Linked DNA regions of Myxococcus xanthus. The protein of the gene in region 1 interacts with the protein of each later gene in a pairwise test. Links are inferred from orthologs where the notes say so. Each region holds a gene or a part of one and is shown on either strand. Other genes may lie near its edges. The genes, in order: ftsH and hflK.

Region 1 (14,440 bases):
CACCTCCGCCTTGGCCACCTGGCCACTGTCGAAGGCCTGGTACAGCCGGTCTCCGAGCAGATAGCCCAGGGCGTGGCTGACGCCGTGGAACAGCCGGTCCTTGCGCAGGGGGAGGAGCTTCACGGCTTCCTCCGGCGCTTCCGCCTCCGTGGCCTTGTGGGCCAGCACGAAGGCGGCGATCTGCCGCTCCACGCCGCGGCTCTCGCCGAAGCGCTTGGCCCACTCGGCCACGCCCAGGCAGGTGCGCCGGGGGTTCACCAGCTTCGAGCCGAAGAAGCCCAGCGCCTCTTCCAGACAGCGCGCGTAGAAGGCCTCCGAGGCGCCGCGCGGCGCGTCCATGGCGTCACCCACGGCGCAGTGCCGGACGAAGTGCGCCGCTTCCTCCGCCGCGTGGTTCAGTGACAGCGACGCCAGGTAGGCCACCCGCGCGCGCGGGATGTAGCTGCTCTCGCGGGAGAGGATGTGGCGGCGAAGCTGGGTCAGCTCGGCCTGGGTGAAGCGTCCGCGCCGCTGGATTCGCGCCAGGACGTCGCCGTCCGCGGCGGTGGCCACGTCCACCGTGTCCAGGGAACGGCCCACGGGCACGCCGGCGAGCCGGCCGATCAGCGCGGACATTTCACGGAAGCGCTCGGCGGCGCCGCGATCCAACAGCGGGGCGTCTCCGGCCTCCGCCTCCAGGTAGTCCAGGAAGCTCTGCTGGCACACCACGGGCGAGGCGTTCATCAGGCACAGGGTGCCGTCGGCCAGCTCCACGGCCTCCGCGGCGCCAACGCGGCCTTCGCGAGCCAGCCGCCACCAGACGCCCTCCGCGTTCTGGTACACGACCAGCCCCTTGCGCGTCTCCGTGCCGAGCGCGCGCTCCACCTGCGCGGGCAGGTGGCAGGGCGCCACGTGGTACTGGCCCACCAGCACCATGACCAGCGGCCGGTCCGGCGCGCGGGCGGCGCGGGCGATGCGTTCGGCGGCGTAGGCGTCGCGAAGCTCCAGCGAGCGCTCACCCTGCGCCCGGCGGTCGATGCCCACCACTTCCAGCTTCTGCTTGCGCGCGAAGGAGAGCAGGGCGCGCGTATTGGACCAGACCCCCGAGCCGTGTCCCAGCTTCGCCAGCAGGGAGCGCTCGGTGACGCGGCCGGCGCGCCAGGCATCCACGGTGGCCTGGTGACGGCCCTCCACGCACTCCAGCGCCATGATGACGCGGCGGCCCGAGGCCTGCGCCCGCTCCACCAGTGCGAGATAGGTCTCCTGCGCGAGCGGGAGCGTGTGGTAGTCGCCGACGTAGACGACGTCCGCCGCCTGTACCTGCTGGTACACGGCGGGCAGCGTCGTGACGCTCCGGTATCCCGAGGTGCGCCGCCGGAAGCGGGCCTCGTAGGTTCGGAATGATGCCGTCTGTCCGTCAACCACTCGGGCAATCTGCGCGCGCTGGCGTCGGAACAGGGCGAGGTGCAAGGCGAGCGAAGCGCGCATGGAGTACCGCAATCCCTCGCACGCCACCGCAGGCCCGGCAAAAAAACGGCGCGTCCGCGTGTCGGGTGCGTTCCTTGACTGGGACGGAGGGCCAATGGACCATGGCCCTCAGCCTTGAAGACCGCACACGCTCGCGCGACCCTCCTCAGCCTGGTCCTCATCATGGCGGTGCCCGGCCGCGCCGAGGAACCGGGGCTCTTGCATTCCCCGCCAGAACGCGCCGAGCCGCGTGTCGCGCTGCAACTCGACGGCACGCTGGTGGAAGGCCGCCGCGTCCTCGAGCTGTACGTGCGCTACCGAGGCCCGGGCGAGCCCTACGCCCGCCGCCCCATGGAGCGGGAGTACGGCGACCTGTACCGGGCCGTGATTCCCGCGGAGCACGTCGTCCCGCCCGGCATCGAGTACTACGTCGAGGGCCTCACCGCGGATGGCCAGCGCGTGCCGCTCTTCCAGTCCGCCGCGCGCCCCGCGCGCGTGCTCGTGGGCGGCGAGACGCCGGCCAGTGCGTCCATCGTCCGGCCCACGCCGCCTCCCGAGCGCCGGCCCCCGCCGAGCCGGACGCCACCGCGCGCCGCTCCGCCCGAGCGTACGCCGGCTCCCGAGCGCACGCCGCCGCCTGAGCGCTCCCGCGCGCAGGTGGAGGCGCCGCGAAAGGATGCACCCCCGTCGACGCCGCAGGACGACTCCATGGCCGCGCTCGCGGCGGACCTGCCCGCGGATGCGCCCACGGAGGCTTCGTCGCCGGCACGGCCGTCCCGGACCTCCGCGACGGCAGGCAGCGCGCCCGCGTCGCGTGAGCCGGCGACCCCACGTTCCGAGCTGGAGGAGGACCTGGCCCTTTACAGCGCCGAGGACACGCTGGCCCTGGCCACGCGCCACGAGGCGGCGGTGCGGACGGTGCCCGCCATTGGCGCCTCGTTCAGTCAGCAGCAGCTGCGTTCCCTGGGCGCGCGCACCGTGGCGGACGTCCTGGACGTGGTGCCCGGCCTGTCGGTCAGCAGGGATGTGCAGGGCTTCCACCGCACCGCCATTCGTGGCCTGCGCAATGACGCGGAGGTGCTCTTCCTCCTCAACGGCCACCGCCTCAACAGCTTCTTCGACGGCAAGGCGCTGATGAACCTGCCGGTGGAGAACCTGGAGCGGGTGGAGGTCATCCGCGGTCCCGGCTCCGCTCTCTATGGCGCAGGTGCCTTCCTGGGCGTGGTCAACATCGTCACGGACACGTCGGACGGCGTTCGGACGGCCGTGTCCGTCGGCGGCTACCCGGGCCAGGACGACCGGCTCGCCGTCACGGGGAACGGACACCTCTCCGCGGGGCACACCGCCGGGAACCTGCGCGTCTTCGCGGACATTGACGTGTGGAGCCAGGCCGGTGACTCCACCGTCATCGAGAACGACGGCCTGGACGACGAGACGCGCTCGCAGGGGCTACGCGACGTGACGGACCCCGCGGGGCGCACCCGCGACGAGCGCTTCCTCTTCAACGCGGGCGCGGGCGCCACCTACGCCATGGGCGACGCGGGCCGCCTGGGGGCCTCCGCGCGCTTCCTCACCGAGCGCCGCAGCGCCCTGGTGGGCCTCTTCGACACGGTGGGCGAGGACTCCAAGCTGGGCTGGAATGTCTTCCTCGCGGACCTGACCTGGGAGCGCTCCTTCGGACCCGACGTGACGCTCCGCGCGCGGGCCGCGTATGACCAGCAGTCCACCGACCGCTTCTTCCAGATCACGCCTCACGACTTCAGCACCGGCACGGGCACGAACCGCCTGTTCGAAGAGGGGATGCAGGAGCAGACGCGCGTCTCCGTGCGCTCGCTCACCGGTTCCGTGGACGCGGACGTGGCCCTGGGCGCCTACAACCGCCTCTCTGTGGGCGCGGTGGTGGAGCAGCAGTCGCTGGGCGAATACGACTACGTGACGAACTACACCCTGGACGCCCAGGTGCGTCCGGACGGCCTGGCGCGGCCGGAGGGCCTGGTGGACCTGACGAGCGGTGCCGCGTCCCGCCGCCTCAACGTGGGCCTGTTCGCGCAGGACCAGTGGACCGTCGTCAGCGCGCTCACGCTCACGTTCGGCGTGCGGATGGACGCCACCCAGTTGCCCACCGTGGATGCGTCCGGCGCCATCAACGGCACCCGCTTCGTGCCCACCCTCAATCCGCGCGTGGGGCTGGTGTTCGCGGCCACCGACGCGCTGGTGCTCAAGGCCCTCTACGGGCGTGCCTTCCGCGCCCCCACGCTGCAGGAGCTGGTCGAGCGCATTCCAGACACGGATTACAACCAGGGCCGCTTCGAGGGGAACCCGCGCCTCCAGCCCGCCACGGTGGACACCTTCGAGCTGGGCGCCGACCTCATCCAGGCGGCGGGGGACGCACGTGTGCGGCTGCGCGCCAACGCGTACGTGGCCTTCTTCGGCTCGCCCATCGTCCCCGTGGACACGTCCGGCAACATCGTCCCGCTGCGCAACCGCGAGCTGGGCGTGCGCGTGTACGGCGTGGAGGGCGAGGCCCGGCTGGAGGCCTCCAAGCGCGCGTATGCGTGGCTCAACGCCAGCATCTCCCGCGCGGAGGACCTGGAGCTGCCCGCCCAGTCCCGCCTGCTCACCGACACGCCGCAGGCGCGCTTCAACGCGGGCGTGACGATGCCCATCGGCGCCTATGTGAACTTCGACGTGGTGGTGCGCACAGGCGCGGAGCGGCGCAACAACAGCCGCTCCGTGCTGGAGCTCATCCGCCGCTACAAGATTCCGTCCTACAGCCTCATCACCGCGCAGCTGCGCACCGAGCCCATCCTGGAGCACTTCGAGGTGGCCCTGGTGGCGCACAACCTGTTCGACAACGACCTTCGTGACGACGTGCCCCGTCCGGACCGCGTCCCCGGCCTGCTGCCGCGCGAGGGCATGTCCGGATTCCTCACCGTGAGGGCCCACTACTGATGCCGCGCTCCCGCTCCCTCTTCACCGCGCTCACCTTCGCCCTGGGCGCCTTCCACGGCGGCTGCATCGCCTACAACGATTCGTGCCAGCCCCTGGTGGAGGACCCGGACGCCGTCGTGGGCTACCTGGCCCACGACGTGCTCCTCGACAAGGTCTACACCCGGCACGACAACAACGCGCTGGGCCAGCTCGTCGCGGATGCGCTCCTCCACGCGGAGGATGAATCCACGCGCCCCGCGGTGCTGGGGGTCGTCAACGGAGGCTCGCTGCGCCAGGAGGGCTTGTGCGTCACGCGGACCTCGCTGCGCCAGGGTGCGCTCACCGACGGCGTGCTGCATGAGCTCATCCTCTTCGAGAACCTCGTCGTGACGGTGGACCTCACGGAGAAGGAGCTCGTGGACATGATGGAGCTGTCCGTGGGCTCGCTGTACCTGGAAGGGCAGAGCATCGCCTCGCCCTCCGGCGCCTTCCTCCACGTGTCCGAGGGCAGCTCGCTGCGCGTGGACTGCGCCCAACCGAGAGGTTCGCGCGTGCGCGAACTGACGGTGGGTGGGGTGCCTGTGGAGCTGCCGCCGCGCGACGACGCGTCCATCCGCTACCGCGTGGCCATGAACGCGTACATCCTGGAGGGCGGAGACGGTTACGGCGCGGCGCTGGGCAACGCGGGACAGAACCCCGACCGCAACCCGGTGCAGGTGCGTAGGCTGGGGGGGATGGAAGCCAACCTCGCGTCAGCGTACATGAAGACGAAGCACCCAACGCCCGTGCAGGCGCTGCGCGAGCAGTCGCGTGTCGTCTTCCAGAACTGCGCCCTGCCCGCGAGGCCCGCGGGCAGGTGAGGGTGGGGGACCGGGCGTGGAGCCGGCCCTCCGGAACTACTTGGGCTCTTCGGAAGGCGCCGCCGCGACGGCCGTCACCGGCTGAGCCGGGGCGGGCGCGGGGGCCGCGGGACGAAGAGGCGGGCTGAGCACGTCGTTGACCGACGGCATCTTCCGGATGTCCCCGCGCGCCACCTTCCACGCTTGCTGGACAATCCAGGACAGCGAGCGGTCTTGCCGCGTCGCCTCACGCTGGATCTCCTCCAGCATGTCCTCGGGGAAATAGAGACTCTGTTTACGATGGTCCGTCGTAGCCATCCGTCGTTACTCCTCCCGAGGGTCCTGGCGCTCGTCGCCAGTCACGTCATTCACGGCGGGGAACGACTTGATGCGCTCGCGGGCGATCTTCCACGCCTGCTGCACGACCCAGGAAAGGGAGCGGTCCTGACGGGTCGCCTCTTCCTGGATCTCCTTCAGCATCTCCTCGGGGAAGTACAGCGACTGCTTGCGCTTGTCGGTGCCTGCCATACTTGGGTCTCCGGGGCGGATTCGGGGTGACGACCTGAACACACCTGGGCCGTTATCCGACAGACTCCCAAGAGGGTCAACGGTTTCCAAGGACTCATTCCGAGGTCGCACGGTCCGTCCCCTTGCTCGTCCAGTTGCACGTAAGCTGTGCAACCATGCGCGAAAAAGGAAACGCCCCGGACTCCACGAGGAAGTCCGGGGCGCTTCGGAAAGAGGGACCGCCAGGAGAAATCTCCAGGCGGACCCGTGGACCCAGAGGGGGAGGGGGGGGACCCCTAGGTCCAACAGCTCAAAATTCGACCGTCTCAAGAACAGCGTTCTCGGCCGCGTGTATTTCCGCTACCGCATCAACGCCGATTCGATGTTGTGACGATCATAAGAATCAGCCCCCCTGCCTTCAACCGCACGTGCCTCTGTAACCCGCTCACCCGACACTCCATTCCACCGCGGTCCGATGCCCCGTCATGATTCCGCCACGCAGTTGCTGACGACGACGCTTCAAGAGGCGTACACCCGGCTGGGACTCGAGGGAGGGTCGGTGCTGCTCGCCGTTTCCGGCGGCGCGGACTCCACGGCCCTTCTGGTGGGAACCGCGCACGTCGCCGAGCGACTCCGGCTTCGCGTGGAGGTGGCCTCGCTGGACCATGGCCTGCGCCCCGAAGCGGCGGAGGAAGCCCGCCAGGTGTCCGTCCTGGCGGCCGCTCACGGGCTGCCCTGCCACGTCCAGGCGCTGCGACTTCGTCCAGGGGCTGGCATCGAGGCGCGCGCGAGGGAGGCTCGCTACGCGACGCTGGAGGCGCTCCGCCGTGAGCGGGGCCTGGAGGTGGTGGCCACCGCGCACACCGCCACGGACCAGGCGGAGACGCTGCTCATGCGCCTGGCACGAGGCACCGCCCTGCGCGGCGCGGTGGGCATCCACGAAACGCGCCCCGGACTGGTGCGCCCCCTGCTGTCGTGCACGCGGGAGGACGTGGTGGCCTTCCTGGCGGAACAGGGTGTCGCCTACACGACAGACCCGATGAACGCCGACCCTGTCCACTTCCGGACGCGCGTTCGCCTTGGAGTGCTACCCGTTCTGTCGCGCGCCGCCGGTTTCGCCGTGGAGAAGCACCTGGCCGCCTTCGCGCGGGTGGCCGCGGAGGACGAGTCGCTGCTGGCGTCCATGGCGGACGCGGCCTTCGACCGGTTGCGCCTGGAGGATGGCGCCCTGGATGCGGTGGGCGTGCGCGCGCTGGAGCCCGCGCTGCGCCGGCGGGTGCTCGCCCGGCTGGTGGCCAGCACGGAGGCCGTGGTGGATGAGGCCACGCTGGCCCGCGTGCAGCGCGCGGTGGCCCAGGGCGGCACGGCCACGTTGGGGCGGGGCTACGTGCTGCGCGCGACCAGCGGACGGGTGCGCTGCGTGCGGCAGGTGCCGCCCCCCCCACCGGCTGAACTTCGGCTGGAGCACGCGGGGGCGCGGGGCGCGCTCGCGGGGACGGGTTGGAATTTTTCCGTCGAGTTCGGACCTCCACCTGCGGGCGTGCTCGGGCTGGCGCTCGGGGACGGGACGCGCTGGCCGCTGACCGTGCGGACACGTCGCCCCGGCGACCGGGTGTGCACTGCTGGGGGACAACGCAAGCTTCAAGATGTGTTGGTTGATTTTCGGGTGCCCGCGGAAGCACGGGCCACGCGGCCGGTGGTGGCGGATGCCGAGGGGCAGGTGTTGTGGCTCCCCGGCCTCTGGCCACCGGTGGTTCCGCGTGCGGCCGCCAGGGAGTACCTCTGGGCGGTTCCCCCCGGTTCGAGCATTCAGCGGACCGCGGCGTTATAGAGTGGCAGAGTCGCAGTTCGGGGGATGGGCGCGGCCCCCTAAATAGTTGAGGGCTTTTTGCTGTTGCTGATACGGTCCGCCGCTGGGTAGCTCGCCTGGTGTCGGCCAAGTGATGGATAAAGCTGGGGTTCTTCCCAGCGCGGCCCTCATCCCGCCGAGTTCCGAAAGGGCAGCTGACACGTGCGTTCGACTTACAAGACCATCGGGCTCTGGGTCATCCTGATCGTCCTCTTCGTCGCCTTCTACAATTTCTTCTCCCAGGGCAACGACCAGGTCCAGGAACCGTCCTTCACCCAGTTGCTGACGAAGGTGGAGGAGAAGAAGGTCAAGGAGGTTGCCGTCAAGGGCAACACCTATTCCGGCAAGTTCACCGACACGTCGGAGAAGTTCCGCACGACGGGGCCGGCGCCGGATGCGGCCATGCTGAACCAGCTCCGCAGCAATGGCGTGGACGTGAAGTACGAGCGGGAGGAGCAGAACAGCCTCTGGCTGACCATCCTCGGTCAGTGGATGCCGGTCGTCTTCCTGTTCCTGTTCTTCATCTTCTTCATGCGCCAGCTGCAGGGTGGCAGCGGCAAGGCGATGACCTTCGGCAAGTCGAAGGCCAAGCTCCTCAGCGAGAGCCACAACAAGGTCACCTTCGCGGACGTGGCCGGCGCGGACGAGTGCAAGGAAGAGCTCGAGGAGATTGTCGCCTTCCTCAAGGACCCGAAGAAGTTCACCAAGCTGGGCGGCCGCATTCCCAAGGGCGTGCTGATGATGGGCTCGCCGGGAACGGGCAAGACGCTGCTCGCCCGCGCGGTGGCCGGCGAGGCCGGCGTGCCGTTCTTCTCCATCTCCGGCTCGGACTTCGTGGAGATGTTCGTGGGCGTCGGCGCCAGCCGCGTCCGTGACCTCTTCGAGCAGGGCAAGAAGAACGCCCCCTGCATCATCTTCATCGACGAAATCGACGCCGTGGGCCGTCACCGTGGCGCGGGCCTGGGCGGTGGACACGACGAGCGCGAGCAGACGCTCAACCAGCTCCTGGTGGAGATGGACGGCTTCGAGTCCAACGACGGCGTCATCCTGATTGCCGCCACCAACCGTCCGGACGTGCTGGACCCGGCGCTCCAGCGTCCCGGCCGCTTCGACCGGCGCATCGTGGTGCCGCGTCCCGACGTGAAGGGCCGCCTGGGCGTGCTGAAGGTGCACACCCGCCGCGTGCCGCTGGCGCCGGAAGTGGACCTGGAGGTCATCGCTCGCGGTACGCCGGGCATGACGGGCGCGGACCTGGAGAACCTCGTCAACGAATCGGCGCTGATGGCCGCGCGTCAGAACAAGGAGCGCGTGGACCTGAGCGACTTCGAGGCCGCCAAGGACAAGGTCTTCATGGGTCCCGAGCGGCGCTCCATGATCATGACCGAGAAGGAGAAGCGGAACACCGCTACCCACGAGGCGGGCCACGCGCTGCTGGCCAAGCTGCTTCCGGGCTGCGACCCGCTCCACAAGGTCACGATCATCCCGCGCGGCCAGGCCCTGGGCGTCACCTGGAGCCTGCCCACCGAGGACAAGGTCAACGGCTACAAGAAGCAGATGCTGGACCAGATCTCCATGGCCATGGGCGGGCGCATCGCCGAAGAGCTCATGTTCGACGAGATGAGCAGCGGCGCCGCCAACGACATCGAGCGTGCCACCGAGACGGCCCGCGCCATGGTGTGCCGCTGGGGCATGAGCGAGAAGATGGGCCCCCTGGCGTTCGGCAAGAGCGACGGTGAGGTGTTCCTGGGCCGCGACTTCAACTCGTCCAAGGACTACTCCGAGGACACCGCCCGGCAGATTGACGCCGAGGTCCGCAGCATCGTCGTGGGCTGCTACGAGCGCGGCAAGCAGCTGCTGACGGAGAACATCGAGGCCCTGCGCCGCGTGACCGACGCGCTGGTGGAGTACGAGACGCTGGACGCCGAGGACGTCAACATCCTCCTCCAGGGCGGGCAGCTGACCCGTGAGCGTCCGCCCCCGCGCGTGAATGCGCCCCCGAAGGCGACGGAGAAGAAGGACAAGCGGAAGATCCTCGACGCGCTCGAGGGCCTGCCGGCGATGGAGCCGAAGAAGGCCTGAGCCTCACGCGCTTCCAGCGGTTGAGCTGAAATGAAGAAGGCCCTTCCCACGCTGCTGGGAAGGGCCTTCTGCTTTGCGGGCTCCCGGGGGCCCGCGCGCCTACGGGTAGCGCACCGGGAGGGGGGCCTCGGGCAGGGGGATGAAGTCCGTCTCGTCTGGGACGGCGGCGAAGCGGCCGGCCTTCCAGTCCTCCTTGGCCTGCTCCAGCCGCTCCTTCGAGCTGGAGACGAAGTTCCAGAAAATGTAGCGCGGCCCGTCCATGGGCTCTCCGCCGAGCACCAGCAGCCTCGCCGCCGCGGTGGCGTGGAGGGTGACGGCGCTGCCGGGCCGGAAGACGAGCAGCTCTCCTGGCTCGAAGGCCATGCCGTCCACCTCCACAGTGCCCTGGACGAGGTACATCGCCCGCTCCTCGTGCTCGGCCGGAACCACGAAGCGCGCGCCGGCCTCCAGCGCCACGTCCGCGTAGAACATGTCCGACAGCGTCCGCACCGGCGAGCGCTGACCGTGCACGGTGCCGGTGATGACGCGCATCCGCGCACCCTCACCCTCGTGGCAGGGCATCTGGTCCTCGGGGTGGTGGACGAAGGCCGGGGCCGTCTCCTCGTGGCGCTTGGGCAGCGCCACCCACGCCTGCATGCCAAAGAGCTTGCTGCCCGCTGCGCGTGGGCCGGGGCCGGTGCGCTCCGAGTGGACGATGCCGTTGCCCGCCGTCATCCAGTTCACCGCGCCGGGGCGGATGGGCTGCACCGTGCCCAGGCTGTCCCGGTGCATGACTTCGCCGTCGAAGAGGTAGGTGACGGTGGCCAGCCCGATGTGCGGATGGGGCCGCACATCCAGGCCGTGGCCGGGTTGGAAGCCAGCGGGGCCCATCTGGTCCAGAAAGATGAAGGGCCCCACCATTCGGCGGCGGGCCGAGGGCAGCGCGCGCCGCACCTCGAACCCGTCGCCCAGGTCGCGTGAGGGCGCGACGATGAGTGTCTCCATCGAAGGGGGAAGCTGCTCCGCGTTCAAGTCGTCCCGGCTCATGTCGTGCTCTCTTTCGTTCAGCGAGGTGGCCTCAGGCCAGGTCGAACAGCAGCGCTTCTACCGGCTCCGTGGCGGAGAGGACGAGCTGCGACTCGTCCGCCACCGCGACGCCGTCCCCGGCCTTCAGCTCCACGCCGTTGAGCGTGGCCTTGCCCCGCGCCAGCTGCAGCCAGGCGTGGCGGCCCGGAGCGAGCGTGTACGTCGCCTGCTCGCCTGTGCCCAGCAGCGTCGCGTGAAGCACCACGTCCTGGTGCACCGTGAGACTGCCGTCGCGGGCGTCCGGGCTGGCCACCACCCGCCAGCGGCCCTGGCGCTCGGACTCCGGGAAGGCCTTCTGCTCGTAGCCAGGCGTCAGGCCCTTGCGGTCCGGGATGATCCAGATCTGCAGGAAGTGGAGGTTCTCATCCGCGCCGTTCATCTCGCTGTGCAGCACACCGGTGCCGGCCGTCATCCGCTGGACTTCACCGGCGCGCAGCAGGCCCTCGCCGCCCGTGCTGTCGCGGTGGGCAATGGCGCCGCTGAGCGGGTAGGTGATGATTTCCATGTCCCGGTGAGGGTGCGTGCCGAAGCCCTGGTGGGGCGCGACGCGGTCCTCGTTGATGACGCGCAGGGCTCGGAAGCCCATGAAGTCCGGGTCGTAGTAACCGGCGAAGGAGAAGGTGTGGTGGGAGTCCAGCCAGCCGTGGTTGGCGTGACCGCGGGCTTCCGAGGGGCGAATGGCAATCATGACGTTCCTTTCCGCGGCAGCGCCTGGATGGCGGCCGCTGTTTCGAGAGTCATGATGTGCGTGAGGGCCTTTCAGGACTAGGCGTGGACAATGGGAAGCATCGTTCCACGGATGGAACGATGTCCCGTTCAGCCGGGGATGGGCCAGTGCTCGCGCAGGCACTCCACGAAGGCCATCACCTTGGGGGAGTGGTGCCGCGTGCTCGGGTAGACGGCGTGGACGGGCGCGCCCGTGGAGCTCCAGTCTGGCAGGATGCGCTGCAAGCGCCCGGCGGCCAGCTCCGAGGTGAAGTGGAGGTTGGGGAGCAGGGCGATGCCGGAGCCTGCCCGCGCCACCGCGTAGAGCATGTCCGGCTCATTCACGACGACTCGGGCGGGCACCTTGACGTCCACCGAGCGGTTGCCGGAGTGGAGCGTCCAGACGTTGTTCTCCAGGCCCGCGCCGAAGAGGAGGCAGTCGTGCTTCTCCAAATCCTTCGGAGCCTTGGGCGTCCCGCGCGCCTTGAGATAACTGGGCGCCGCGATGACGACGCGCTCCACGATGCCCAGCCGCCGCGCGATGAGTGACGAGTCCGCCAGCCGCCCGGCGCGAATCGCCACGTCGAAGCCTTCCGCCATCAGGTCCACGTTGCGGTCGGTACACACCATCTCGAGCTGGACCTCGGGGTACTGCTTGATGAAGGTGGACACCAGTGGCCCGATGAAGCTGAACGTCAGCGGCGTCGTCACGCGCAGCAGGCCATGGGGGGCGGCCTGCATCCGCGTCACGGCCAGCTCGGCCTGCTCCGCCTCCGCGACGATGCGCGCGCAGTGCTCGTAGTACGTCCGGCCCACGTCGGTGAGGCGCAGCTTGCGCGTGGTGCGCTGGAGCAGCTGCGCGCCGACCCGCGTCTCCAGCTCCGACACCTTCCGGCTCACCGTGGACTTGGGCATCCGCAGCCCGCGTGCCGCCGCGGTGAAGCTGCCTGCCTGTACCACGCGTGCGAAGACGAGCAGCTCGTTGAGGTCCATCTCCTGCCCTTCCCGGAGCGTTGTTCCGTGGGTGGAACAGTTCTTCCAGTCTGGCCCATCTAATCAAGCCCGGGGGACACCGCTACCTTCCTCCTCGTCGAACACACCGCTTCACACAAAAAGGAAGGCACCTCATGGCCACCACGACCTGGAACATCGACACCACCCACTCCGGCATCCACTTCTCTGTCCGCCACATGGTCATCGCGAAGGTTCGCGGCAGCTTCCGCAAGTACAGCGGCGCCGTTTCGCTGGACGAGCAGGACGTCACGAAGTCCTCCGTCGCCGTCACCATCGAGACGGCCAGCATCGACTCCGGCGTCGAGCAGCGTGACAACCACCTGCGCTCGCCGGACTTCTTCGACGTGGAGAAGTTCCCCAGCATCACGTTCAAGAGCACGAAGGTGGAGAAGGCGTCCGGCAACGGGCTGAAGGTGACGGGCAACCTGACCATCCGCGACGTCACCCGCGAGGTGGTGCTGGACGCCGAGCAGCTCGGCGTGGGCAAGGACCCGTGGGGCAACGTCAAGGCCGCGTTCGAGGCGAAGACGTCCGTGGACCGCCGCGACTTCGGCCTGACGTGGAACCAGGCGCTGGAGACGGGCGGCGTGCTCGTCGGTGAGAAGATTGAAATCGCCATCGAGGTCCAGGCGGTGAAGGCGCAGGCCGAGCAGGCCGCCTGAGCCACCCACGCGGACCGCTCCGGAGGCACCTTCACCGGGCCTCCGGTCCACCTTCTTCTCCCGGAGCCCCCCATGACGACCCACAGCCAGACCGAGAAGCCCGGAGCGTTTCGCCAGGTCCTGCAGACCGGCACCCATACCCTGCATGCGGACGTGGCCCCCGCGCTGGGCGGCGAGGACTCCGCGCCCGGCCCGCACGACTACTTCGACGCCGCGCTGGCGGCATGCAAGGCCCTGACGGCCACGTGGTACGCGAAGCGCAACGGCCTGGCACTGGAGCGCGTGGAGACGCACGTCGAACGGGATGACTCGCGGGAGCGGCAGGGCACCTACACGCTGAAGGTGAAGCTGGCGTTCCATGGGGCGCTGTCACCGGCGGACAAGCAGCGGCTGTACAACGCCGTCGCGCAGTGCCCCGTCCACAAGCTGATGACGACGTCCACGGTGGACATCGTGACCGAGCCGCTCGAAGCCTGAGCCCCCGGGCGCGCTCGGGAGCGGTAGGGTAGGGAAGCGCGTCCCGTCCTGGTGACGGTACGCGGCCCCCTCCCTGGAGCCTCCCGATGATTCGCGCCCGCCCCCTGACTTCCGAGCCCCCGGAGGACCTCATCCTGGCCTTCCGGCGGATGGGGCTGACGGAGCCCACGCAACGGGCCCTGTTGGAGACGCTGCCCTTCACACGGCTCCTCCTCACCGGGCTGAGTCACCAGGACGAAGCCTTCCTGCAGACGCTGTCTGACGCGTTCCCCGCATGGCTTCCCGGTGACGCACAGGCCCGCCCGGGGACGGGGCTGCTGACGGGACGCGCTGAGCAGTTCCAGCGGCTGGTGACGGCCGCTCGCACCGACGCCCGGGGCTTGTCCTCGCTGGCATCGGCGGTGGCGTCCGCGCTGGCCGCGGGTGTGGCGCCGGCGGTGCTGACGCTGGGCGCCCGGCGCTTCGAGTGGGGCTCCCGCACCTACGTCATGGGCGTGGTGAACGCGACGCCGGACAGCTTCTCGGATGGCGGGCGCTATGCCGGGACGGAAGCCACCATCGCCCACGGGCTGGCCTTGGCCGAGGCGGGGGCGGACCTGCTCGACGTGGGCGGCGAGTCCACCCGGCCCGGCTCCCTGCCGGTGAGCGCCGACGAGGAGCTGGCGCGGGTGGTTCCCGTCATCGAGGGCCTGCGGGCCCGGACCGACGTGCCCCTGTCCGTGGACACCACCAAGGCCGCGGTGGCGCGCGAGGCGTTGAAGGCCGGCGCGCACCTCATCAATGACATCACCGGCTTCAGCGCCGATGCCGACCTGCCCCGCGTGGTGGCCGAGGCCGGCGCCGCCTGCTGCCTGATGCACATCCAG
Region 2 (14,516 bases), 1.7 Mb from region 1 along the record:
GCGAACGGATTGAGGAGCGGGAAGACGGCGTCCCAGACCGCGCCGCCCACGTTCTCGAAGTAGACGTCCACGCCCTTGGGGCAGGCTTCCTTCAAACGCTCGGCGAAGTCCGGAGCGCGGTGGTCCACGACCGCGTCGAAGCCAAGCTCGTCACGCACGTACGCGCACTTCTCCGGTCCGCCCGCGATGCCCACCGCGCGAGCCCCCTTGATCCTGGCCAACTGCCCCACCGTCGCGCCGACAGGACCGCTGGCCGCGGCGACGACCACCGTCTCGCCCGGCTGAGGCCGTCCAATCGTGAAGAGGCCCGAGTAGGCGGTGAATCCCGGCATGCCGAGCACGCCCAGCGCGGTGGAGACAGGGGCGGCGGCCGGGTCGAGCTTGCGCAGACCTTCACCCTTGGACAGCGAATAGGTCTGCCAGCCCGAGTAGGAGAGGACGATGTCGCCTTCCGCGTAGCCCGGATGCCGGGAGCGGACGACGCGGGCGACGGTGCCGCCGACGATGACCTCGCCCAGGTCCAAAGGACGGGCGTACGACTTCGCGGTGCTCATCCGGCCTCGCATGTACGGGTCCAGCGACAGGTACTGGACCTTCAGCAGGAGTTCACCTTCGCCGGGCTCCGGCACGGAGACGTCCTCGATGCGGAAGTTCTCCCGGGTGGGCCGGCCTTCGGGCCGGGATGCGAGCACGATTCGTCGGTTGGTCAGGTCACTCAACGGATTCCTCCCTGGCAAGTGCGGCTTCCCTAATGACCGTGCTGTGGAGCGTCAATCGAAGTGACGTGCCCATACCGGTCAAGCGCGTGAGCGCTGCGCACGGTGCCCGGCTGGCTGGAATTCTCATGGAGCCCCTTGCATGAGCAGCCTGTACGGGGGAAGACGGATGGATGGCATGGAATCCTCGCGTCATGAACTCCGACCCACGAGGGCGGGATCCGTCAGACGTCCTACGTGAGCTGCGGCGGCAGCTGGGGCCTGGGATGGGGCGCCGCCTCCTGTTCGCGGTGCTCGGCCTGTTCCTGCTGGTGGGGCTGATGACCAGCTACGCCCAGGTGGAGCCGGACGAAGTGGGCGTCATCCTCCGGCTGGGGCGCTTCGTGGGAACGGTGGAGCCGGGCCCGCATTTCCGGGTGCCCTTCTGGGTGGACCGCATCGTGAAGGTCCCGGTGCAGCGTCAGCTCAAGGCAGAGTTCGGTTTCCGCACGGAGGCCTCCCGCTCGCGCGCGGGCTCAGCCTATGCGGCGGAGTCATCGGACATGAAGCGCGAGTCGCTCATGCTCACCGGTGACCTCAACGTCGCGGTGGTGGAGTGGATCGTCCAGTACAAGATCAAGGACCCGTACCAGTACCTCTTCAAGGTGAAGAACGTGGAGAGCATGCTCCGGGACATCTCCGAGGCATCGATGCGGGCCGTCGTGGGAGACCACTCGGTGAACGAGGTCCTCACCACGGGCCGCCAGGCGGTGGCCACCCAGGCCAAGCTGCTGCTCCAGGACCTGGCGGACCGCTACGAGACGGGCGTGGACATCCAGCAGGTGGTCCTCCAGGACGTGAACCCGCCCGACCCCGTGAAGCCGTCCTTCAACGAGGTGAACCAGGCCATCCAGGAGAAGGAGCGCGTCATCAACGAGGCCTACGCCGAACTGAACCGCGTCATCCCCCGCGCGAAGGGCGAGGCCGAGGAGGCGCTGCGCAGCGCCGAGGGCTACGCCATTGAACGTGTGAACCGCGCCAAGGGTGAGGCGGACCGCTTCGCTCGCGTCTACGAGGAGTACCGCAAGGCGCCGGACGTCACCCGCCGCCGCATGTACCTGGAGACCGTGAGCCAGGTGCTCCGGAGCGCCGGGCAGAAGGTCGTCCTGGATGAGTCCGTCAAGGGGCTCACGCCGCTGTTGAACATGCAGGCGACCGACCCCGCGGTGTCCGGGAGCGCGAGCCAGACGGAGGGCCGCCGATGAGCCGCCTTGTCATTCCCCTTGGCGTATTGGCCGTACTGGTCGTCGTGGTCGGCTTCTCCGCGACCTACACCCTGAGCGAGCACGAGCAGGCCGTCATCACCCGGTTCGGCGAGCCGAAGGGCTCGTCCGTCGTGGACCCGGGGCTCCACTTCAAGATGCCCTTTGTCGACACGGTGAACCGCTTCGACAAGCGGTGGCTGGACTGGCGCGGTGACCCGAACCAGATTCCCACCAAGGACAAGAAGTACATCTGGGTGGACACCTTCGGACGCTGGCGCATCGTGGACCCGCTGCGCTTCTTCCAGCGCCTGCGCGACGAGCGCAACGCGCAGTCCCGGCTCGACGACATCATCGATGGTGAGACGCGCAACACCATCGCGTCGTTCGCGCTGATTGAAGCGGTCCGCTCCACCAACCGCCCCTTCGAGGACGACGAGTACACCGCCGAATCGGAGCGGGCCGAGTCGCTGGAGCAGGTCGCCCAGGGCCGGGACAAGCTCACTCGCCAGATTCGGCTGCGGGCCGCGGAGATCGTCAAGGAGTTCGGCGTGGAGCTGGTCGACGTGCAGATCCGCCGCATCAACTACGTGGACGAGGTCCAGGTAAAGGTGTTCGAGCGGATGATCTCCGAGCGCAAGCGCATCGCCGAGCGCTCCCGCTCGGAGGGCATGGGCCGCGCGGCGGAGGTCCGGGGTCAGCGTGAGCGTGACTTGAAGGAGATCCGCTCGGCGGCCTACCGCAAGGCCCAGGACATCACCGGCGCGGCGGACGCCGAGGCGACGAAAATCTACGCGGAGGCCTTCGGCCGGGACCCGGAGTTCTACCAGTTCATGCGGACGCTGGAGGCCTACCCGGATGTCGTGGACGCCTCCACGTCGCTGTTCCTGGGCGGCGACTCCGAGTTCTACCGGTACCTGCGCAGCTCCAAGAAGTAGACGGGAAGGGCGGGGCGTCAACGGCATCCTGGCCGCAGATGCCCCGCTTCCGTGCCGTACGGAGAGGGCCTGGACTGCCTGGGCCGCTTACGGCACGTAGGGACAGTCGAAATAGATGTCGTCAGAGACGCTGTCCCCCATGAACTGGCGGACCTCGAATCGCACGTGCGCCACGGTTCCCGGTGTGCATCTGCCGAAAGCCATCGCGGTCATCGTGATGTCATCGCCGAGCATCATTTCGTCGGTGTAGTACGGAAACGGGCTGCTGATGCCGCCGCAGTCAGTGATGGTGGCCGTCAGTGGCGTCAAGGCCTGCTCTCGGTGCTGGAGCGGCGTGTCATCCTCCGCGCCGAGAGGCTCCGGCAGTCCACCCAGCTGTCGCTGGTGGGCGGTGTCCCACTCGCCATGGAAACGCGCTTGCTGGTGCTCATCGGCTCGGCCTGGCATGGCGAGTCGCAATACCCGGAAGGCGACCGCTTCGACCTGACGCGGACGGGCCCGCAGAACCTGCCCTTCGGACATGGCGTCCACCTCTGCCTGGGCGCACAACTGGCGCGCACGGAGGGGCCGGTGGCGTTGGAGGCGCTGCTGGACCGCTGTGGCGCGCTGGCGCGCGGCCCCAGTCCGATGACGTGGCAGCGCACGCTGGTGGTACGAGGACCGGTCACGCTCCCAGTCGTGTCGCGCCCCGAATGATGCGGGGTGAGTCTTCTCCGTGGGTCGGCGTGCGTCGGGCTCCCGGGTCGCGAGACGCCGTCCGCAAATCAGCGCCGCGCCTTCTGCCCGGCATTGGTGGTCTCCGCCACGAGGCACATCACGGAGTAGAGGTTCATCGTGTAGAGGCTGTTCTCCGGCTCCAGGTCCGCCGCCTTCTGGAACAGCGCCGTGGCGCGGTCGCAATCGCGCTGATGGTTCAGGAGAATCATCCCCAGCCGGTTGTAGAGCGGCGCGGGGGACGACAGCAGGCCGATACCTCGCTCCAGCAGCTCAATGGCCTCGGCCCACCGACCCGCCTGTTCCAGCCGGATGACACGCTGGAGCACGTCCTCGTTCGCGTCCTCCTGCTTGGGCGGCGGTGCCGGACGCACCGGGGCCACGGCGGACTCGGAGACTGGCTGCGCCCTGGGACGATGAGGCACCGTCGCCTGCGTCACCGGTGCGGCGGGGGGCTGGGCCATCTGCGCCGTGCCAACGTCTCGGACAGGGGCTGCGCCTCGCACAGTGGGCGGGGGAAGTTCATACAGCTTCGTGACGCCGCGCTCCTCCAGTGACGCGAAGAGGGCGTGCAGCTCCACTTCCGTGAGCTGGGTGATGAGCGCCAGCTCCGCCAGCGACGTGTGTCCGTCCACCAGCGATAGGACATACGCCTCGAAGGGGCTGAGCTTCAGGTTCGCCACGCTCAAGCCCCCAACGATGAAGGGCCGCGCATGGGTGCCTCCTATGGGCGGCTGGAACGAGGCGACACGCGTGGCCTCCGCCTGCGGTGCGCGCGGCGTGCCCGAGGTTCCACGGCGCTCCGGCTGGGTCAGCAGCGCCCGGACCAACGACACATTGTCCCGGGGCGGCAGGTCCTCCACGTGACGCACGAGCAGCAACTCACAGCGCTCGCACTGGAAGTCGCCCACCTGCGTGGGGGCGCCGCAGTGAGGGCACGCGTCGTCCTCGGGTGGGTGCTCGAATGCGAGCGCATCCGCATAGTAGTGCTTGCGGATGGCCGCTCGGATGGACCTGCGCACCGCGACGAACGGCAACACCTGGGTGACGTCCACCGTCCGGACGATTTCCTCCAGGGCCCGCTGTCGCTGGGGCTCGGCAATGGCCACGTACAGCGTGCCCTGTGCCAGGCGCAGGGGCATGAAGTCGAAGCCCTCCGCGAGCCGCACCGGCACCTTTTCGAGCAACGCGGGCGCCACCGTGGCCTGCGCCAGCTTCTCCGTCGAGACGAAGCGCGTCTGGAGCTCCTGGGCCAGCAGCCGCAGCACCGGCGTCTCGTCCACGCCCAGCCGCACCAGGCACTCCCCGAGCTTCTGGCCTGTCTCCTGCTGATGCGCGAGCGCACGGGACAACAGCTCTGGCGTCAGCACGCCGTCCAGCACCAGCCGCTCTCCGAGTCTCCGCGTCATGAACCGGGATTCAAGTCGCTGTGCCGGCTTCGCGTCCACCGGCATCGTGGGTGACGGCGCCTGATGCGTGCTGCCGGGTTCAGAGCTCGTTGAAGACGAGCAGGCCGCGGGTGGTGTCCACCACGTACACGTGGCCATCTCCAGGGACGCGGATGCCAATGGCGCCCTCGAGCAGGTTGTCGGTCCGGCCGGGGTCTGATTCGCGGAAGGTGTTGAAGTAGGCGACCTCGCGCGGCTGGGTGGGGTTGCCGACATCCAGCACGCGCAATCCCTCATGATAGTAGGCGATGTAGAGCCGCTGACCCTTGAGGATCATGTTGTGGATGGAGGTCTGGGGGCGCAGTTGGTACCTGCCGATGAGCGGGATGGCGGTGGGGTCCGTCACGTCCAGGACGCGCAGGTGGGCGCCTTGGTATTCGCCTCCCTCGAAGGCGATGGTCTTTCTCGCGAAGGTGCCCACCGCGCCCGCGTGGCTGGTCGTGAAGCTGTTGTCGGTGTCGAACGCGTAGTGGCCCAGCTCCCGTGGGTTCGTCGGGTCCTTCACGTCGAAGACGATGTACCCCGCGAAGAAGTGATTGACGTAGAGCCGGTCCTGATAGGCGAAGGAGTCGTGCGCCGAGGGCGTCAAGGACGTCGTACTGGACGCCTGGAAGCGGCTGAGCAGTTGGGGGTTGAGCGGCGTGGAGATGTCGAAGATGAGCGTCTCGCCGTGCGGCGCGGGGCCTGGAGACACGGCATACAGCCGGTTGCCGTCCACGAAGAGGGTGTGGACGTCCAGAGTTGCTCCGCCGGGTGCGTTGCGCACCAGGATGGGGTCCGCGGGGTTGGAGATGTCGAAGACCAGGACGCCCGCGCTCCTGCTGGCGATGTAGAGCGCGTCCTCCTTCGTCCATGCCGCGTTCCAGTACGAGTCGCCCGGCAGGGAGATTTCCTTCTTTCGGATGGGATTGCTCGGGTCGCTGACATCGAAGACCGTGAGCCCGCCGGGCGCATCGGTGCGGTCGTGGTTGATGGCCACGACGTAGGCGTGCTTCCGGTGGACGTAGACATCCACTGGCCGCCCCATGGAGATGGCCTGCTCCGAGATGAGGCGAAGGCCGCCTGACGCCTCGGCTTCATTCCGGCCCCAGGTCATCCGCGCGGCCTCGAAGGTGCCCCAGGAGGAGACCTTGCCATTGGAGCAGCGGACGAAGCAGCCTGTTACCAATCCCGGCTGGGGAGCGTCGCAGCCCGCGAAGGCGAGGTCCCGCTCCACGCCTCGCTGGGTGAACCGTGTCGCGATATGGAATTCGCCATTCAATTGCTGGCGCGTGAGCGCGTGGCCGTCCAGCGTTCCCGTGCTCCCGTCCTGGGGAACCCGAATGCCGGCGAAGTCCGGGAAGCCGGCGGCGTGGCGCATGTCAATCTGGTAGATGCCATGCGCGTCCAGGTTGGCGAGTGACGCGAGGTCGCACTGCGACACGTCGAAGTGGGAGGGATTGTCGCAGTCAATGGCGGTGCCCTGGGGCACGGTGAAGGAGCAGGGCGCGTACTCGCCACGGTCGACCCAGTCCGTTGGCTCGACCAATGGCGTGTACGTCCCGTCCCAGGGTTCTTCGGGAGGCGGCGGTGGTTCCTCCGGCGCCGACGTGTCAGAGCAGCCAATACACAGCCCGATAATGCCGAGGACGAGGGCATGAAGACGCAGTGACGTGAAAGGCATGGCGCGAGCCTCCTGGCGCGGCGTGGTCCGCGAGGAGTGTAGGCGCTCAGGTCAGACACGGCGAGGCATGCGCCGGACGTCATGCCTTGGTGTTCACTAGACAAGGGGTGTTTGGGTTTTGAAGCGTTTTGTTTATTCTGTGCGTTTGTCTTGGACACCCGCGCGTTGCCCCTCATTCGCCCAGGCGAACCGCGATGAGCGCGATGGCCAGGAGGGGCAGGGCGCCCTGGACGATGCTGGCCTTGAGGAAGCGGCGGTTGCTGGGTCCCTTGGCAGCGGCGAAGCTCGCCCGTGCCGCCGCGAGCGAGGTCGAGGATTGGGCTCACTCAGAAGGTGCTTGAGCGCATCTGTGCAAGCACCGCATCCGGCCGCCTGGTTGGCCTGGGCCATGAGGCGGTTGCTCCATCAAGGCGTTCACTCCCTCTGTTGCTCTGCGCCCGTTTGAGGGAGCGGTGCGGTGTTGACGCCGCCATGGGTGGAATCTCTGGGGCGCTGCTTCGTTCAGTTGCGCGATGCACCGGTCCTTGAAATGCAACGATGCACGCGACGCCGCGGCGGAGGCGTCTGGCGCCAGAGAAGGCGTCTGGCCGCCTGGCTACCTCCAGCGGCTGCGCATCGCGCCGCCGTGGGCGCTTCTCCTTCTCACGTTCCTGACGGGGTGCCCGCTCGCGGAGAACTACACCGATGAGGCCGGCCCCCGGTACAGCGGCGACCATCGGGAGCCTGGCACCGTCTCCACCGAGGTGCCCGCTTCCATCACCGTGGTGACGTTCAACCTGGCCTTCTCCGAACAGGTCACCGAGGCCATCACCGCGCTCTCAAGACCTCCGCTCGCGGGGGCGGATGTCATCGCGATGCAGGAGATGGACGCTGCGTCCGTCGACCGAATCGCAAGTGAGCTGGGGTTGGCCTACGTCTACTATCCTGCCTCCGTGCAGGTGGACGACGACGACTTCGGGAACGCGCTGTTGAGCCGGTGGCCCATCGTCGCGGACCGGAAAGTCCACCTTCCTCATGACGACCCGTACCATCAGCGCCGCCGCATCGCGGTCCTCGCGACGTTGGACATCGGTGGGACCCTGGTTCAAACGGCCTCCGTGCACAACGCCACGCCCATCGTCGGGCTCGGCGGGCGACTGGACCAGGCGGAGACCATCATCGACGCGATGGAGGGAACGGGACCGGTGCAGGTCATCGCCGGCGACTTCAATACCTCGGACCCGGGAAGCCTGAGGCAGATGGTGAAGCTGTTTTCCGAGCGGGAGTTCCAATGGGCCTCGAAAGGCGTGGGGGACACGGTGGACTCCGTGATTGGCGGCCTCCCACTCGACTTCGTCTTCGCCCAGGGGCTCGCTCCGCTGGAGCGCGGCGCTGACCGGCGTCCCTCGGGGAGCGACCACCATCCAGTTTGGGTTCGGTTCGCATGGCCCCCATGATGCGGGGATTCGGCACACGGGCACTATGGGTGAGCGGGACACTCGTTCTTGCGCCTGGCTGTCTGAGCGGTGCTCGGAACATCGGCGCCGCGACAACCCCCGTTGGGACGACAGAGGTCGGCGTTTCATTGAACGCGCTGGCCTTCGAGCATGGGCGGGAGCAGGCGTACCTCCCCAGCCCCGAGCTCACCTTCCGCAAGGGCGCTGGAAAGAACTGGGATTGGGGCGGCCGCCTCACGTTACTGGGTCTGGAGCTTGGAACACGGCACCGGCTCATCGAGCAGTCCCGGTGGACGTGGTCCGTCGCTCCGAGCGCGGGAATCTGGTACGTGCCCGTCACCAACAACTACACGGAGCCCGTCAACCTCCGGCTCGGAGCGCAGACCCTGCTCGACTATCGGCTGAGCCGCGCGTGGACTCTGACCGGTGGCGCATCGCTGACAGGCGCCTTCGCGGGACCGCTCACCGCCTTTCAAGGGCGGTTCAATGGATCGAACCTGCTGCTCTCACCGGGGGGCTCCCTGGGGGTCGGGTTTCGCTTGAGTCCCTCCTTCGAAGTGCGAGCAGAGGGGGGCCTCGAGTTTCCCCTGAACATCAGGGGTGGGAGCCGCCCGCCCACCGGCCATGCCGGGCTGACGTTCCGCTGGAGCCGTGCCGACCGTCGATGACGGTGCGCGCACCACCAGGGCCTCTCGGAGAAGCCCTGGCGGCACGAGATTCAACTCACTGCATGTTGGTGACGATCTGCGTCTGACACGTGACCGGGTCGATGAACGACTGGGCCGCGTCGACGGTGCAGACGGCGCCGCCGTAGGTACCGAAGAAGACCTGCGCGTTGCAGGCTCCGGCGACGTCAGTGACCTCCACCCGCCAGACACAGGTCTTCGAGCCGGCCGGATTCGTCGGGTCGACCGTGTAGTAGTACTGCTGGACAACCATCGGGGCGGGGGCGCTGACCTGGAACCCACCATAGGTGCCGGTGGGCACGGGGTGGGTGTTCCAGATGCCATTGAGCGTGCCCGTCAGGATCTGGAGGCCCAGGTGGAGGTCGACGCCAGTCTGGTTGGAGACGAAGAAGTCTTCAATGGCAGGGCCGACGGCCTCCACCGAGGGGCCCTTCCGCACGGGTACCTGCACCGCACCCTCACGGAGGCTGACGTACTCGCCACGCTGGGTGAGGGAGTCGGGAAAGTCGAGCTCGATCTGCCCGGCGAAAGCGATCGACGGGGTGAGAGACAGCAGCGAGCCAGCCAGGAAACGCTTCACGTTCCTCGTCATGGACTACTCCTGTGTTGTTTGTGCGGGGTTGGCCGAAGCCAATTTCTTACTAGCACTGGTCTTGATTTAAATTCAAACATAAACGGACAAATCTGGCAATTCAGTGAATATGGATGATTGCGGCCCGGGCGTGGCGCACGTCATGGGATGTCAGACTAAGGGGTTTCCGCTGGGGCAAGACAGACTTGCGTCGCGGCATGTGCGCCGCATGCCCTGTTAGTTCCATGGGGCATGATGGCTTGTATGTACTGTGATTGGTCGCCTCGAAGGGCAACTTCCCCGTCAGGACGAGTCCCACCGCTGAGCCATGCCGGACACGGCCGGGCTCTCCCGGGCCGTGCCCGCCCTTGTCGCTCAGCGGGATGCTGAAGCGGACGCCCACGGAGGCGTAGATGAAGGTCAGGTACGGAGCGATGTGGAGGCCGGTGGTGGGCAGGTGGTCCTTCGTGCCCGTCTGGTGAAAGACGCCCAACTCTACTCCGCTGAAGAGGAGGGTGCCCTGGATGCCGCCGGAAAGCCTGGCATGGCCGTCGGTCATCCACTGGCCCTGACCGAAGACGCCCAGGGCGCCGATGTCGTCCACGGCGTTGAAGGTGGCCTCCAGGCCCAGACCGAAGTGTGGATTGTCCACGAGGCGTTCGATGCTGACGAGAGGCCCGATGGTGAGCCACTGCTCGTCCTTGGGGATAGAGGGGTCGGCCTGGACTGCCAGGGGGACGAAGACGAGGAGAAGGGCAGGGATGAGACGTGGGAACATGGCGTTGCGGATTGCAACGCGGATACCTTGGGTCGTGCGCTTGGAGGACGCGGCGGCGGCCTGTGCAGCGGGGTACACGGTGCGCAGGGCGTGGCGCATCGGGTTGCCCCGGGGCGCCCGGTTCGCTCTACCAACTCGCGGACGGCCCCACCTTCCAGCACAACGGCGACACCATGATTGCCGGCGTCATCTACAACCAGGAGGCGTTCGACTGGATTCGCGGCAACACCCTGGGAGGAGACCCGCGCTTCGATGAGGGCGACGTCATCACCGGGTCCCTTCCGCCGCAGGGGCAGATGGCGTCGATGTCGGCGTTCCCGGAACGCGCCATCGTGCTCAATCACATGGACTGGCCAGTGCCCGGTGACGCGTGCGGCGCCCTGCCGGTCTGGGACAACCCCACGCCGCCCACGCCGTCGATGTACATGGGCTACGAGAACTTCCAGACGGTCTTTCCTCGAGTGGAGACCCAGGCTTGCTGACCCCGCTGAAACCCAGCGACGCTCTCTTCAAAAGTCTGCTGCTGCTCGACTTCCAGTGGGCGTTGAGCGACCGCGCCCTCGCGCCCACGGTGCCTCCACCTGCCGCTCCGTAGTCTTTCCGTTCCCTGGAGGAAACTCACTTCACGCAGGGTGGACACGCCCAGCCCTGTCTCGATATGGTTTCAATTGCACCTGCGAAACATGTCTCACGACAAGGAGCCCCAAATGGTGCTGTCTCGTTGGGTCGTTGGAATCTCCGCGCTGCTTCTCAGCGCTTGCGGTGGACCGGCCGAATCGGAGGCGGAGGCCGGGCTTCCCGTGGGCGACATGAGCACGGTGGAGCAGCGCGCGGAGGAGCCCGGTGGTGGAGCGAGGTATGGCCAGCACCGGACCTACTACCGCGAGGCGGCCAAGGTGAACTGGGCGGGGGCGTGGCACGCCGACTGCTCGGGGTACATCTCGCAGTCGGGGCAGGTGACTGCGTATTACACGGACGCCTTCTTCATCTGCTCGTAATGGGAGAGTGCGTAGCGAACGAAGTTCTTTGCTTCGTAGAGACGCATGTCCGTGCGCTGGGCGGCTAGTCCCGAGGTGTGGCTGAGCAGGTGTCGTAGCGTCACCTGGCCCTTGAGTCCCTCTTTCCATTCCGGGAACCAGGTCGAGACGGGCGTGTCTACCGAGGGAATCTTTCCTTCGTCGATGAGCATGCCGATGGCCATCGACACCACGCTCTTCGTCGCCGACATGCTCTCGATGAGGTGGCTCTCTCCACCGAAATACCACTCGCCCACGATGTTGCCGCGGTACATGACTACCCGGGCCGAGGTGCCGGCCTCCTCCGCGGCCTTCACCAACGCCGCCCTCCAGCCGAGCCTTGCACGCGTTCATTCGGCACTGATCCACCAGCGCGTCGTAACCTGGGAGCTTGCGCACCGGCTCCAGCGCCTTGGCCTTGCGCATGCCACCCGGGTCGGTCAGTCCGTGTGGCGCACCGCGAGCTCTACCCATGCGTACGAAGCGCTCGTGTCACCCGCGCGTGCCGCAATGAGGGCAGCGGACCACGCGACCTCCGGGAACCGGTGTTCCTGCTCCCAGGTCTGCTTCAACCGTTCGTGCGCCTTCGCGTGTGCCCCCTCGAGCGTCTCCTTCCAGGCCAGGTTGATGGCGTAGGTGACCTCCGGCGGTGGGGCTGGAGCGATTTTTCGCGAGGGTCCGGCCACCAGATGGGTCACTGTGGGCTTCGGTGACTCAGTGATGGGCGGGGCGGAGTTCGACGTAGGGGGGAGGGATGGTCGCACAAGCCAGCAGGGGGCAAAGCGAGTGAGGCTGAATTAGGGACGTCCTGCAGGAGCAGGGGCACCACTCCGTGCACGTTGGCTCCAGCAGTCCGGTGCGCCCTCGCGCGGTCGAGCGCCCATCGCCCCGTTGTTCCACCGCTGCATGGCAAGGAGGGCAACGCATTGAAGGGGCCGCCTCCGCTGAGCGCCCCGCGCCCCATCAGCCGTGTCTACGGGCTGGCCACCACCGGGGCTCCTGCCTTGGACTCCTGGCCGGACAGGAGCATGGCCTCGTGGAGCGCCTCGGCCATGTCGAAGTAGGGAATCTTGGGCTCCAGCCCCAGGCCGCGCGCGTACTGCGACAGCGCGCCCCGGTGGTGTGCCGTGTGGTCGAGCATGAGCTCGAAGACCTGGGCCGCCGTGAACCACGGAGGAAAGAGGGGATTGGGGAGCAGGGGCGCCTGCGTGAGCTCCTCCATCGTCCTGGCGCCGAACATCGCGCTGGCGGAGTCCATCGACCGGTCGAACAACTCCGCCGCCTTCTTGAGCGAGCGGCCCGCCTCCTGCAGTTCGGGAGTGTCGTTCCGCTCCTGGGGGCTGGTGTTGGCGCTCTGCGCCCAGGACATGTCGACGAAGCCCCGCTGGCGCTGCGACATCGTGGACCAACCCTCGAACGTGCCGAACAGACCCGAGAGGAAGTACTCGATGGCCGCCGCCGCGTGCAGCACCTGGCCCGCGGCGGTCATGCTCTCTTGAGTCAGTCGGAAGCTGGCGTCCCCATCCCTGAAACATTCCAAGGTGCGGTGGAAGTACTCCCGGTGCTTGCGGAGCTTCTGGACGAAAGGGTGGGATGTGGCTGGGCTCGCGGGGGTCTGGGAGGCATCCATGAACAGCTCCGTGGTGGCATCGGAAAGCGCCTATCGCTCCTCCGGATGCGCCCCTGAATCATGACGTGCCTCTCTGACGGGAAAATGGCGTCTTCCTGGGACTGTGCACCTGGGTGATCAACTTCCTGAACATGACGGGCGCGTGGTGTAGCCCCCTGAAGAGTCGGACAGGCTCGTTCCGGCCGGAGTCACCGGGGAGCGCGGGCCGTACTCCCGGCCGGCGGTGGGCAGTCGGGCGGCAGCACCTTGAGGACGCCGATGCTCTCGTCGCGGACGCACCGCCACCCGCTTCTAGCGCAGCGCCGCGAGGGCCGCGCCGACCTTCGCCACCGTCACCGACACGGGCGTCGTCACCTCCGGAGCGAAGATGGCCACGCGGAGCTCCTCGAAGGTCCACCGCAGATCCTGCGCCGCCTCCTGGTCACGCACGGTGGCGCGCCTGGAGAGGAAGGTCTCCCACAGGGGGGTGAAGGGCGCGGCCTTCCCTGCGTCCTTGCCGGGGTTCGCCACCGCACGCGACAGCCGTGCCTGGGCCGCGCAGAGGTAGCGCGGGTAGTTCAGCAGGCGTACGAAGGGAATCCACTCGATGAGGTTCGCAGGGAACATGTGCCCGAGCTGCGAGCGGATGTCCCGCACGGCCGCTGCGCCGCTCGGCCCCTTTGATGCCGACTTGAGTGCAGCGAGCGTCGCGGCGAGCTCCGAGGAGGTGACAACGACGGCGTTCGCCCAGTCCCGGGCCGCATGCTCGATGCGCGGTGAGCCCTCACGGACCAGCGCCTCGAAGGCCGCCTTCGTGCGGGGCAGCGGCGCACCCGGTGCGAGCTTGAACGCATCGTCGACGCTGCGTGCCAGGACGAGCGCTCGGAAGGCGTCGGCCTGGCCCCGCGCGGGCGGCGCGCCGTCCAGGGACGGGAAGGGCAGCGGCATGCGCGCGGCGCTGACGGCCACGTGTCCGCGCGCGGCGAGCATCAGGAGCCGGCGGACCCCCGTGCGCGTGGCCGCCTCGGCGGCGGAGGATGTCTCGAGCAGCACCAGGTCCACGGCAGCGCCCCGGTCGACGAGCGCGGGGTAGCTGCGGACCTCAATCCCGCCGACCCGCCGGGTGAGCACGGGGGGCAGCTCGCCGAAGGTCCAGGCCGTCAGCCCCTTGCGCTCCCAGTCCGAAGGCGGTGCCGCGCTGCGCAGCGCCGCCCGTGCATGTCCCCCGTGCTGTTTGAGCAGCGCGTCGGCGTCGCGGCTCCGCGCGAGCTCCTTTCCCCGCTCATCGAGCACCCGGAGCGTGATGCGCAGGTACGGCGCCACGGCATCCGCCCGGAGGGACTCCTCCGTCACGTCGACGCCGCACAGGCGGGACACCGCACGCGCGAGCGCTGGAATCATCGGCCCGCGGAAGGGCACAAGTTCCTTCTCGAGACGGTCGACCAGGGCCGGCAACGGCCCCAGCTGCTTGCGCTGGGCGCGGGGGACCTGCTCGAGCAGGGCGGTGAATTTTTCCCGCTGCCACCCGGGGATGGTCCAGTCGAGCTCACCCGGGACCAGCTGGGCGAGCAGCAGCAGTGGCACGCTCAGGGTGATGCCGTCGTCCTCGGCCGCGGGATCGAAGGTGTACGTCACCGGCACGGACGCGCCGTGCAGGGTGATGGCGTCCGGGTAGTACGCCGGGGACAGGTCCGGGTCGT

Evidence for each region.
Region 2: the proteins of ftsH (region 1) and hflK interact in binary tests that used the Escherichia coli proteins (3 or more experiments, as listed by UniProt). The link is inferred for Myxococcus xanthus from one-to-one orthologs.

The regions. Positions count from the first base shown.
Region 1 is NZ_CP017174.1:5,355,424-5,369,863, reverse strand. What follows is about bases 7,298-10,192. They hold ftsH (ATP-dependent zinc metalloprotease FtsH), read left to right. Parts: upstream 7,298-7,734; coding sequence 7,735-9,651; downstream 9,652-10,192. Other genes in these bases: BHS09_RS21965 (pirin family protein), read right to left, coding at 9,751-10,192; tilS (tRNA lysidine(34) synthetase TilS), read left to right, coding at 7,298-7,554. Also shown: BHS09_RS22000 (ChaN family lipoprotein), read right to left, coding at 1-1,467; BHS09_RS21995 (TonB-dependent receptor domain-containing protein), read left to right, coding at 1,582-4,398; BHS09_RS21990 (5'-nucleotidase C-terminal domain-containing protein), read left to right, coding at 4,398-5,237; BHS09_RS21985 (TIGR04563 family protein), read right to left, coding at 5,274-5,534; BHS09_RS21980 (TIGR04563 family protein), read right to left, coding at 5,541-5,744; more of tilS, read left to right, coding at 6,199-7,297; more of BHS09_RS21965, read right to left, coding at 10,193-10,677; BHS09_RS21960 (pirin family protein), read right to left, coding at 10,709-11,404; BHS09_RS21955 (LysR family transcriptional regulator), read right to left, coding at 11,533-12,414; BHS09_RS21950 (YceI family protein), read left to right, coding at 12,549-13,097; BHS09_RS21945 (OsmC family protein), read left to right, coding at 13,170-13,574; folP (dihydropteroate synthase), read left to right, coding at 13,661-14,440. UniProt on the Escherichia coli protein: Acts as a processive, ATP-dependent zinc metallopeptidase for both cytoplasmic and membrane proteins. Plays a role in the quality control of integral membrane proteins.
Region 2 is NZ_CP017174.1:3,695,476-3,709,991, forward strand. Bases 1-2,971 are described here. They hold hflK (FtsH protease activity modulator HflK), read left to right. Parts: upstream 1-982; coding sequence 983-1,960; downstream 1,961-2,971. Other genes in these bases: BHS09_RS15640 (NADP-dependent oxidoreductase), read right to left, coding at 1-737; hflC (protease modulator HflC), read left to right, coding at 1,957-2,895. In the rest of the region: BHS09_RS15655 (hypothetical protein), read right to left, coding at 2,983-3,204; BHS09_RS15660 (cytochrome P450), read left to right, coding at 3,217-3,591; BHS09_RS15665 (GspE/PulE/PilB domain-containing protein), read right to left, coding at 3,660-5,018; BHS09_RS15670 (LVIVD repeat-containing protein), read right to left, coding at 5,098-6,720; BHS09_RS15675 (endonuclease/exonuclease/phosphatase family protein), read left to right, coding at 7,233-8,156; BHS09_RS15680 (hypothetical protein), read left to right, coding at 8,285-8,824; BHS09_RS15685 (hypothetical protein), read right to left, coding at 8,880-9,434; BHS09_RS15690 (hypothetical protein), read right to left, coding at 9,535-10,290; BHS09_RS15695 (hypothetical protein), read left to right, coding at 10,365-10,673; BHS09_RS15700 (hypothetical protein), read left to right, coding at 10,899-11,189; BHS09_RS39365 (serine hydrolase domain-containing protein), read right to left, coding at 11,159-11,524; BHS09_RS39370 (hypothetical protein), read right to left, coding at 11,648-11,893; BHS09_RS15710 (DinB family protein), read right to left, coding at 12,181-12,837; ATP-dependent RNA helicase HrpA, read right to left, coding at 13,129-14,516.